Regions from separate parts of the Hornefia porci genome, predicted to be linked through region 2. Evidence: predicted binding sites of a transcription regulator. Region 2 holds the regulator's gene; each other region holds the start of a gene.
What was found. Region 2 encodes HrcA, which represses chaperone genes, less so after heat shock. Its sites were predicted from a motif close to TTAGCACTCNNNNNNNNNGAGTGCTAA; they were not measured.
Positions count from the first base shown of each region.

Region 1: a site for HrcA is predicted at 2,011-2,037, ahead of htpG (molecular chaperone HtpG). Genes of this name have one in related genera too.
Region 3: a site for HrcA is predicted at 1,916-1,942, ahead of clpB (ATP-dependent chaperone ClpB). Genes of this name have one in related genera too.

Region 1 covers NZ_MJIE01000001.1:388,688-391,971, forward strand. Annotated here, with positions in the region: gene htpG (molecular chaperone HtpG) at 39-1,988, opposite strand; gene BHK98_RS01700 (L,D-transpeptidase family protein) at 2,214-3,284, opposite strand, start outside.
Region 2 covers NZ_MJIE01000001.1:1,087,090-1,090,373, forward strand. Annotated here, with positions in the region: gene dnaK (molecular chaperone DnaK) at 1-302, opposite strand, end outside; gene grpE (nucleotide exchange factor GrpE) at 314-910, opposite strand; gene hrcA (heat-inducible transcriptional repressor HrcA) at 900-1,952, opposite strand; gene glpK (glycerol kinase GlpK) at 2,123-3,284, opposite strand, start outside.
Region 3 covers NZ_MJIE01000001.1:44,559-47,842, reverse strand. Annotated here, with positions in the region: gene clpB (ATP-dependent chaperone ClpB) at 1-1,832, opposite strand, end outside; gene BHK98_RS00180 (site-2 protease family protein) at 2,050-2,766, opposite strand; gene BHK98_RS00175 (hypothetical protein) at 2,971-3,270, opposite strand; gene BHK98_RS00170 (type 1 glutamine amidotransferase) at 3,279-3,284, opposite strand, start outside.

The DNA.
Region 1 (3,284 bases), 700 kb from region 2:
GTGAGGAAATTTTCAATCCGTGATTAAAAAGTCTGTAATCAGCGTGTCATAATCAGGTTGATATCGTTGCTCATCTGCAGCGGATCGCTGACGGTAAGGCCGGAGATCAGTGCCGCCTGGTCGTACAGGAGCCGTGTCATGGCCGCAGCGCTGTCTTTGTTCTCACCGTCTTCCCGGTAGACGTCCTGCAGCTTCTTTACTACATCATGCTCCGGATTAAGCTCCAGAACCTTCTCGGCCTTCACCGTCTCCTCTGTCGGCATACGGTTCAGCGTTTTCTCCATTTCCAGCGAGATTCCGCCCTTGCTGATCAGGCAGACGGGCGCGCTGTCAAGCCGGGAGGAGAACGTGATGTCCGCAACCTGATCCTTCAGCGTTTCCTTCATGAAGTCCAGAAGGTCTTTGTTGTCCTCCTCTGCTTTTTTAACCGCGTTCTTTTCCTCCTCAGAAAGCTCCTCGCTCATGTCCTCATCAGAGATGGAACGGAATTCCTTTTCCTTGTAATCCCGAATCATCTTGATGGCGAATTCGTCGATTTCGTCTGTGAAATAGAGTATCTCATAGCCCTTCGCCTTCGCTGCCTCCGTCTGCGGGAGTATGTCGATCTTCTCCACGGTTTCGCCCGGCGCATAATAAATATACTTCTGGTCCTCTTTCATCCGGGAGATGTATTCGTCCAGGGATGTCATCTTCTTCTCCGTCGAGGAATAGAACAAAAGAAGATCCGCCAGAGTATCCTTATTCATTCCGAAGCCCTCGTACAATCCGTACTTCATCTGACGACCGAAATCCTCAAAGAATTTCTCGTATTCCTCCCGGTCGTTCTTCATCCAGGAAGCCAGCTCGCGCTTGATTTTCTTCTCCAGATTCTTTGCGATATTCCTGAGCTGACGGTCCTGCTGCAGCGTCTCGCGGGAGATGTTCAGCGACAGATCCTGTGAGTCCACGAGTCCTTTCACGAAGTTGAAGTAATCCGGCAGCAGATCCTTGCACTTCTCCATAATCAGGACGCCGCTGGAATAGAGCTGAAGTCCCTTCTCGTAATCCTTTGTATAATAGTCATAGGGAACATGCCCCGGAATGAACAGCAGCGCGGTATAGCTGCTGACGCCCTCCACCGTGGTCCGGATCACCCTGCGGGGATCGACATAATCGAAGAACTTGCTTTTGTAATATTCGTTATAGTCCTCGGTCTTCACCTTGCTCTTCTGGCGTTTCCAGATAGGCTCCATGGTGTTCAGCGTCTCCAGCTCCTGATACGATTCCATCTCGGGAGCCTTGCCCTCCTCCGGCTCAGCGTCTTCCTTCGGCCGCTGCTTTTCCACCATCATTTTAATCGGATACCGGATGTAATCCGAATATTTCCGGATCAGCTCCCGGATCGTATACTCCTCCATGAATCGGGAGTAGTTCTCTCCTTCTGTATCCTCCTTCAGGTGCAGAACTATATCCGTGCCGTTTCCTGTCTTCTCCGCGGGCGTGACAGTGTAACCGTCGGCGCCTGCCGATTCCCAGCAGAACGCCTGATCGCTTCCGTACAGTCTGGATGTGACCGTCACACGATCGGCCACCATAAACGCGGAGTAAAAGCCTACGCCGAACTGTCCGATAATATCAGTGGCGCGGCGGGCCTGCGCTTCCGCGCTGTCTCCCTCCGCCGCATCGCCGGCGTGCTCCTCCTTAAACGCCATCGAGCCGCTGCGGGCGATGGTTCCCAGGTTGGATTCCAGCTCCTCCTCGCTCATGCCGATGCCGTTATCCGAGATCGTAAGAGTCCGCGCGTCCTTGTCCGCCGCGATATCGATTACAAAGTCAGACCGTTTTATTCCGGTATCGCCTGACTGAAGGCTCTGATAATACAACTTGTCCAGCGCATCGCTGGCGTTGCTGATCAGCTCCCTCATGAAGATTTCTTTATGCGTATAGATCGAATTAATCATCAGATCCAGCAGTTTTTTCGATTCTGCCTTAAATTGTTTTTTTGCCATAATCTCGCCTCCATTGTATTTGTTAGCACTCTTTATATCCGAGTGCTAAATCCATAATATACTGTACCACGTTTGATGAAAATGTCAATAGTTCTTTGTAAGAAAACGGAACCTGCCTTTGTAAGAAAACGCCTGACACAGTTCTCTGCAGGAAAAAAGGAAACCGGCGCGCCGCTGACGCGGACCGGTCTCCGTATAAACCTCTGTGAATGTTCTGCAGATGTTCTATGGATGGACAATTACAGGCATTCCCGCCTCCACATAGCTGTAGAGTCTGGCGGCCTTGGCCGGCGGCATGTTCACGCAGCCGTGGCTCCCGTTCCGCAGATAAATCGAGCCTCCGAAGGAATCTCTCCATTTCGCGTCATGAAATCCGCAGCCCGCATAAAACGGCATCCAGTATTTGACCGGCGTTTTGTAGGAGGAGCCGTCGTTGTTTCTTCCCTCCAGCGTAGACGGGGACTGCTTGTACATCAGGGAGAACACGCCCTCCGGCGTTCCGTTCCCCTCCTTGACGTTTCCGGTCACAACGTCTGCCGATACCACGGTCTTTCCGTCCTTGACGCACCAGACGTGCTGTTTGCTGATGCTGACCTCGACATAAAAGTCGCCGATATCGTCCGTTACGGAAGAGGATGAGCCGTAGCCCGTCATGGAGAACACCGCCTCTGTCGTCGCGTCCTTCCCTTCTGCCAGAACCCTGGACAGACGTGTTGTCTCTTTAGTGATATTCAGCGTATTTCCGTAATTTCCGCCGGAGATGGTGACCTTCCCGCCCTTCAGTTTAAGGTGGCGCGTCATGCCGACGGTGGTGAAGCGGTCCGCGACAGATTTAACAAAGGTTTTTACGGACTTTTCATCCACCGTAATCTCTCCGCTTTTGCTGACGGAAATCATTTTGTCCAGCTGCGCCGGCTTAATCGTATATTTCTTTCCCGCGCCGGTGATGGTGATCTTCTTCGTCAGATATTTCTCCGCATAAGCCTGCCTCTCCTTCAGCGTTTCACTGTCGGAAAGAACCGTCGGCTTCTCATAGTAATCCGCCGCCGTATACGAGAACCTCATTTTGTTGCGGGCGATGGCAGACAGCAGAGCCTTCTTCAGTTTGCTCTTGTCAAGATTGTCGCCGTAAACCTCCTTGACGATTTTGAAGTCGGAGGAAGTCAGGTCGACGTAGGCGTTCCGGGTCTTTGTGGTATATTTGTTGTTTTTCACAAAGCTGAGTCCGCGGAACTGGCGGTTGAAGGACCTGCTGCTCTCCTTCGCCGTCATGGCGATCGTGTAGCTGCGTTTCGA
Region 2 (3,284 bases):
GCCTTCAGCTTCCCCAGAATCATCGCGGAGATGTCCTGCGGGGTGTATTTCTTTCCGTCGATTTCAACGGTGTAATCCTCGCCCATATGTCTTTTAATTGAAGTGATTGTCCGTTCCGGATTGGTCACCGCCTGTCTCTTCGCGGTTTCACCGATCAGCCGTTCTCCGCTTTTGGCGAAGCCGACCACGGACGGGGTCGTTCTGTTCCCCTCTGCGTTTGTGATAACAGTCGGATCGCCGCCTTCCAGCACCGCGACGCAGCTGTTTGTGGTTCCAAGATCTATACCAATTACTTTAGCCATAATATTACCTCCTAATTATTGACCTTCACCATGGATGGCCTGATTACTTTACTGTTCAGTCTGTATCCCTTCTGCATGACTCCGGTGACCTTGCCGCTTTCATAATCCGCATTGTCCTCGGTCATGACGGCGTTGTGGAAATTCGGATCGAAATCCTCCCCCAGCGCCTTGATCTCTTCCAGCCCGGCTTTTTCCAGCACGCCGGACAGCTGTCTGAAGATCATCTCCATTCCTTCCGCGTAGCTCTCGTCCGCACACTCGTGGGAAAGCGCCCGCTCGAAGCTGTCCAGAACCTCCAGAAGTTGGGTGACGATTTTTTCGTTCGCATATGCGTAGATATCGCTTTTTTCCTTTTCCGTTCTCTTTTTGTAGTTCTGGAAATCCGCCATCAGACGCATATATCTCGCGTTCAGTGCTTCGTCCTCCTCCGGCTGCGGTTCGTTCTCCGGCTGTTTTTCCGTTTCCTCCTCCGGCTCCGGTTCGGCTCCCGCGTTAACATCCTCGTTCTGGGGATCCTCTGCGGGCGTTTCCTCCTTTTCCGGTTCAGCCGCCTTCTGCTCCTCCTTCTTCAGCTCTTCTTCGTAATTTTTTCTGTCTTCATTCGCCATCTTCTTCTCCCTCACCGCCTTCTAATCGAAATGTATTGTTCAGGTTCTCTGTCAGGTACTTCACAATGGAAGTGACCTCTCCGTACTTCATCCGGGTCGGTCCGATCACTCCGATCTTTCCGACCATTTCACCGTTCACATGATAGGTTGCCGTAATCAGCGAGCAGTCGTTCAGATCATCATCGCCGTTTTCTGTTCCGATGGTCACAATCATTCCATCGTCCCGGTCGAGAAGCTTCTTCGCGAATTCGTCTTTCCTGTCAAACAGGGAGACAAAGTTCTTCGCTCTGGTCAGATCGCTGTACTCCGGAATATCGAAGATATTGGAGAGCCCGTCCAGATACAGACGGACGTTCAGCATATCCGACAGCGTGCGCATGAAGTTCGGCATGATGTTCCCCGCCAGCTGGCTCAGCGCCTCGATGTCCGTCCGGAAGTCATCGATGATGTTTCCGGTCAGCACTTCCGTGATCGTCCTGCCTCGATAGTTGCAGGTGATATTCCTCGCCAGAATGTCCAGGGCTTCATTGGTATACGGAACCCTGAGCTTCAGCGCGGTATTGGAGATTTTCCCGCTCTCAGCCACGATCATCAAGATCACCGTCCGTTCATCCACCGGAAGCAGATTGACGAACTTGAGCTTATCCTCGTCCTTCTTCGGTGAAACCGCAAAGGACGCGAGATTTGTAATCTCTGACAGAAGCTCCGCGGCCCGCTGAATGGTCCTGTCGAACTCATCGATATCCGCCTTCAGCGTCTCGTTGATGAACTGCCGCGTCTGCGGTGAAATCTGAAAATCTCCCATCATATTGTTGACATACAGGCGATAGGCCTTGTCCGACGGAACGCGCCCTGCAGAGGTATGGGGATGCGTCAGGTATCCCATCTCCTCCAGATCGCTCATCTCGTTGCGGATCGTAGCCGGACTCACTGACATGTCTAACTTCCTGGAAAGAGTCCTCGAACCAACAGGCTCGGCCGTCTGAACATAGTCATTGATGATGGCCTGCAAAATTTTAAGTTTTCTTTCTGTTAATTCCATATTCATCTCTCCTTGTTAGCACTCGACTTGTACGAGTGCTAAACACTACATATAATGTACTACCACGAAACGTCGATGTCAACCATATTTCTCAAATATTTTTTTGTAAAATCACAGCAGGAAGGGAGTTTCACCTGATGTTCACAGACTCCTCACGCCGCGCACCGCCGCTAGGGACGTATCCAGCCCTGGGAGCGTTTCACCGCCTCCTGCCAGCCCGCCAGCTTTTCCTCCCGCTCAGACGCGCTCATCTGCGGTGCAAAGACCCGATCGACCTGCCAGTTGTTCCGGATATCCTTCTGATCCTGCCAGTACCCTGTCGCCAGTCCCGCCAGATAAGCCGCTCCCAGAGACGTGGTCTCAATGCATGCGGGACGGAGCACCTCGCAGCCCAGGATATCCGCCTGAAACTGCATCAGATAATTGTTCGCGCAGGCTCCTCCGTCGACCTTCAGTGCCGGAAGTCTTTCTCCCATATCACGGGACATCGCTCCCAGCAGATCATAGCACTGGAACGCCATGGATTCCAGAGTCGCCCGCACCAGATGGTTCCTGCCCGCGCCCCGGGTGATTCCGAAAATCGATCCTCTGGCGTAGGGATCCCAGTATGGCGCTCCGAGGCCTACAAAGGCCGGTACCACGTAAATTCCGGCCGAATCCGGCACAGACATGGCCATACGCTCAGACTCCGCCGCATCATCCAGAATATCCAGTTCATCCCGAAGCCACTGAATTGCCGCTCCGCATACAAAGACCGATCCCTCCAAGGCGTACTCCACAGGGCCTCCTGCGTCCAGCCCCCACGCAATGGTCGTCAGCAGCCCGTTTCCTGATTTCACCGGCGTGTTCCCCGTATTCATCAGCAGAAAATTTCCGGTGCCGTAGGTACTCTTCGCCTCTCCCGGACTGAAGCAGGTCTGGCCGAACAGCGCCGCCTGCTGATCACCCGCGGCGCCTGCGATGGGAACAGGCCCGCCGAACAGCTCCGGCATCGTCTCTCCGTAAACGCAGCTGGAAGGCACGGGTTCCGGAAGCATGCATTTCGGGATATCCAGGATTTTCAGGATCTCTTCATCCCAGCAGAGATCGTGAATATTAAACAGCATCGTTCTCGATGCATTGGAATAATCCGTCACGTGAACCTTTCCGCCGGTCATCTTCCAGATCAGCCAGGTCTCGACGGTTCCAAACAGAAGCTCCCCCGCCTCTGCCCGTTCACGGGCTCCCGGCACGTTTTCCAGAATCCAGCGGAGCTTGGTCGCACTGAAGTAAGCGTCCAGCAGGAGTCCTGTCCTGGACCGGATCCGCTCCACCAGCGCTTTGTCCTCCGCA
Region 3 (3,284 bases), 1.0 Mb from region 2:
CCGGTGGGCCCCAGGAAAATAAAGGAACCAATAGGCCGGTTTTCATTCTTCAGCCCTGCTCTGGCGCGCAGGATGGCCTCCGCCACAGACTGAACACCCTCATCCTGGCCCACGACTCTTTTGTGCAGAATCTCAGGCAGACGCAGCAGCTTGTCCCGCTCAGTCTCCACCAGCTTCGCAACCGGAATACCGGTCCAGGACGAAACCACCTCTGCGATTTCTTCTTCGCCGACCTCCTCCTTCAGCAGGCGGTTTTCCTCCGCCGCGTCGGACTTGGCCTTCTCCGCCTCGAGCTTCTTCTCCAGTGCGGGAAGATCTCCGTACTTCAGCTTCGCCAGCCGCTCCAGATCGTAATTCCGTTCCGCCTCTTCCATCTGCTGACGGACGTTTTCAATCTCCTTCTTGGTTTCCTTCACAGCGGAAATAGCTTTCTTCTCGCCTTCCCACTGTGCCCGCATCGCAGAGTTTTCATCGTTCAGCTGCGCAAGCTCCTTCTCCAGCGCGGCAAGCCTTGCCCTGGAAGCCTTGTCGTCCTCCTTGCTCAGCGCCTGCCGTTCAATCTCCAGCTGCATAATCTTGCGGCTGATCTCGTCCAGCTCTGCCGGCATGCTGTCGATTTCAGTACGGATCCGCGCCGCCGCCTCGTCCATCAGGTCAATGGCTTTGTCCGGCAGGAACCGGTCGGTAATATACCTGTCCGACAGTCTGGCGCAGGCAATCAGCGCATTATCCGTAATACGGACTCCGTGATGGATTTCAAACCGTTCCTTCAGTCCACGCAGAATGGAAATCGTATCCTCTACGCTCGGCTGATCCACTAGCACCTTCTGGAACCGGCGCTCCAGCGCCGCATCCTTTTCGATGTATTTGCGATATTCGTCCAGCGTAGTCGCGCCGATACAGTGCAGCTCTCCTCTTGCCAGTTTCGGCTTAAGCAGGTTGCCTGCGTCCATGGAGCCCTCCGTCCGTCCGGCTCCGACGATATTATGGATCTCGTCGATGAACAGAAGAATCCGCCCTTCCGACTTCTCCACCTCATTCAGCACGGCCTTCAGCCGTTCCTCAAACTCGCCCCGGAATTTGGCGCCCGCAATCAGCGCGCCCATATCCAGCGCAAAAATAGTTTTATCCTTCAGTCCTTCCGGAACATCGCCCTTCAGAATTCTCTGGGCAAGTCCCTCGACAACGGCGGTCTTGCCGACGCCTGGCTCGCCGATGAGCACCGGATTATTCTTTGTACGGCGGGAAAGGATCTGAATGGTGTGGCGGATCTCCGCATCCCTGCCGATTACCGGATCCAGCTTGCCCTGCCGGGCCATTTCCACCAGATCGCGGCCGTATTTCTCCAGAGCCTCATAATTCTCCTCCGGATTCTGGCTGGTGACCCGCTGATTTCCTCTCACCTTTGACAAAGCATCCAGGAACTTCTCCTTTGTAATCGAATACTTGCTGAACAGACGCGCCGACGGCGTTCCCTTCTCGGCAAGCAGCGCAAGATAGAGATGCTCCACACTGACATATTCATCCTTCATCTGATCTGCCAGCTTCTCTGCATCGATAAACAGCTTGTTCAGCCGTCTGGACGCATAAACGTTGTCCGCGTTCCCGGAAACCTTCGGGATCTTCTCCATCTCTGCCTCCAGATCGGCGATCATCGCCGTGGGATCCGCGCCCATATACTTCACAAGCTTGGGTATCAGCCCTTCCTTCTGCATCAGCAGGGCAAGGTGCAGATGCTCCCCGTCCAGGACCTGATGACCCTCCGAAACGCCGATATTCTGGCATTCCACAACCGCGTTCTGCGCATTCTGTGTATATCTTTCAATGTTCATTGGTAAATTCACCCCCTCATGACTGGCTGTATTAATCTCTGATGTTTATTCTATACCCTGTTTTTCAAAAAGTAAAGATAAAATTAGCACTCTTTTTGATAGAGTGCTAATAATTTTTTCGTATCCGGCGCACCTTTCCATCGGATTGTGCGCCGCGGCGCTGCTGAAAGACTGCTGTCAGCGCCCATTAAGCCTGACGGGGCTTAATGAGCAGACACTATATTACGATCGTATTCAGCATCCACGACCAGATTCCGTTGATTGCCGGATCCAGAATCAGACTGGTGACATTAAACAGTATCAGCGCCAGCAGGATGTAGAATCCGTTCTGATAGACGATGGGGTACCACCTGTATTTCTCCAGATCGAAGATCTGCGTCAGGATTCCCCAGCCGTCCAGCGGCGGCACCGGAATCAGGTTGAAAATCATCAGTACCAGATTGATGAAAATTCCATACTGCACCATATTCAGAATCACATCCCCGGTGGCTGTAGAGAAAAACGCGCTGCCGGAATGCATGATAAGGTGCAGAACAAAGGCCAGTGCAACGGCGACAATGAAATTCATTGTTACTCCCGCGATGGAAACAAGAAACTCGTCCAGCCTCTTATGCTTATAATAACGCGGATCGATCTGCACAGGCTGGCCCCAGCCGAAGCCGGCGAAGAACAGGCACAGAAATCCGATCAGGTCGATGTGGGCCGCGGGATTCAGCGTCAGCCTGCCCTGCGCTCTCGGCGTGGGATCGCCGCAGCGGTCCGACACGAGTCCGTGAGCGAACTCGTGGACCGTCAGCCCGATCACGATTCCCGGCAGCATCAGCAGCTGACGGTATACCCAGGAACCGAAATCGCTGAAATCTCCATTCAGGATATTCAGCACGATCATCGCCGCAATAACGATAAACAGCGGCATCATATCTCTTCTGTTCAAATAAATCTCCCTTTCGATAAAAGAAGTCTGCCGTCATGACAGACTTCTCTCCTCTGTATCAGTATCATATTGAGTCAGCCTCCGGCGGCGGCTCATGTCCGCAGTCCGCGGCTCGGCATTCGCCGGTTTCACGGCTCGGCATTCGCCGGTTTCACGGCTCGGCATTCGCCGGTTTCACGGCCCGGCATTCGCCGGTTCCGTGGCTCAGTCCTCGCTGGTCAGCGCGGCCAGCGACTCCTTCAGCTCGTCGATCGTCTGGTTATGAGCGTCGATTTTCTCGATAATGTTCTTCAGATCCTCATCGCTCTCGATTTCTCCCGACTTGATTTTGTCAAAGAAAATCTTGCCGATCTTCTGCATCTCGATGTTGATCTCCTTCTTCTCACTATTAATCTTGCCCTTCAGCTTCGATGTCTCCAGCGCGTCGCTCGCTCTGTCGCCCATCTGCTGCGCCGCATCTCTCAATGTGTCCAGGAACGCCATTTCATTACCTCCTACTGTCATAAAAACCCTTATCT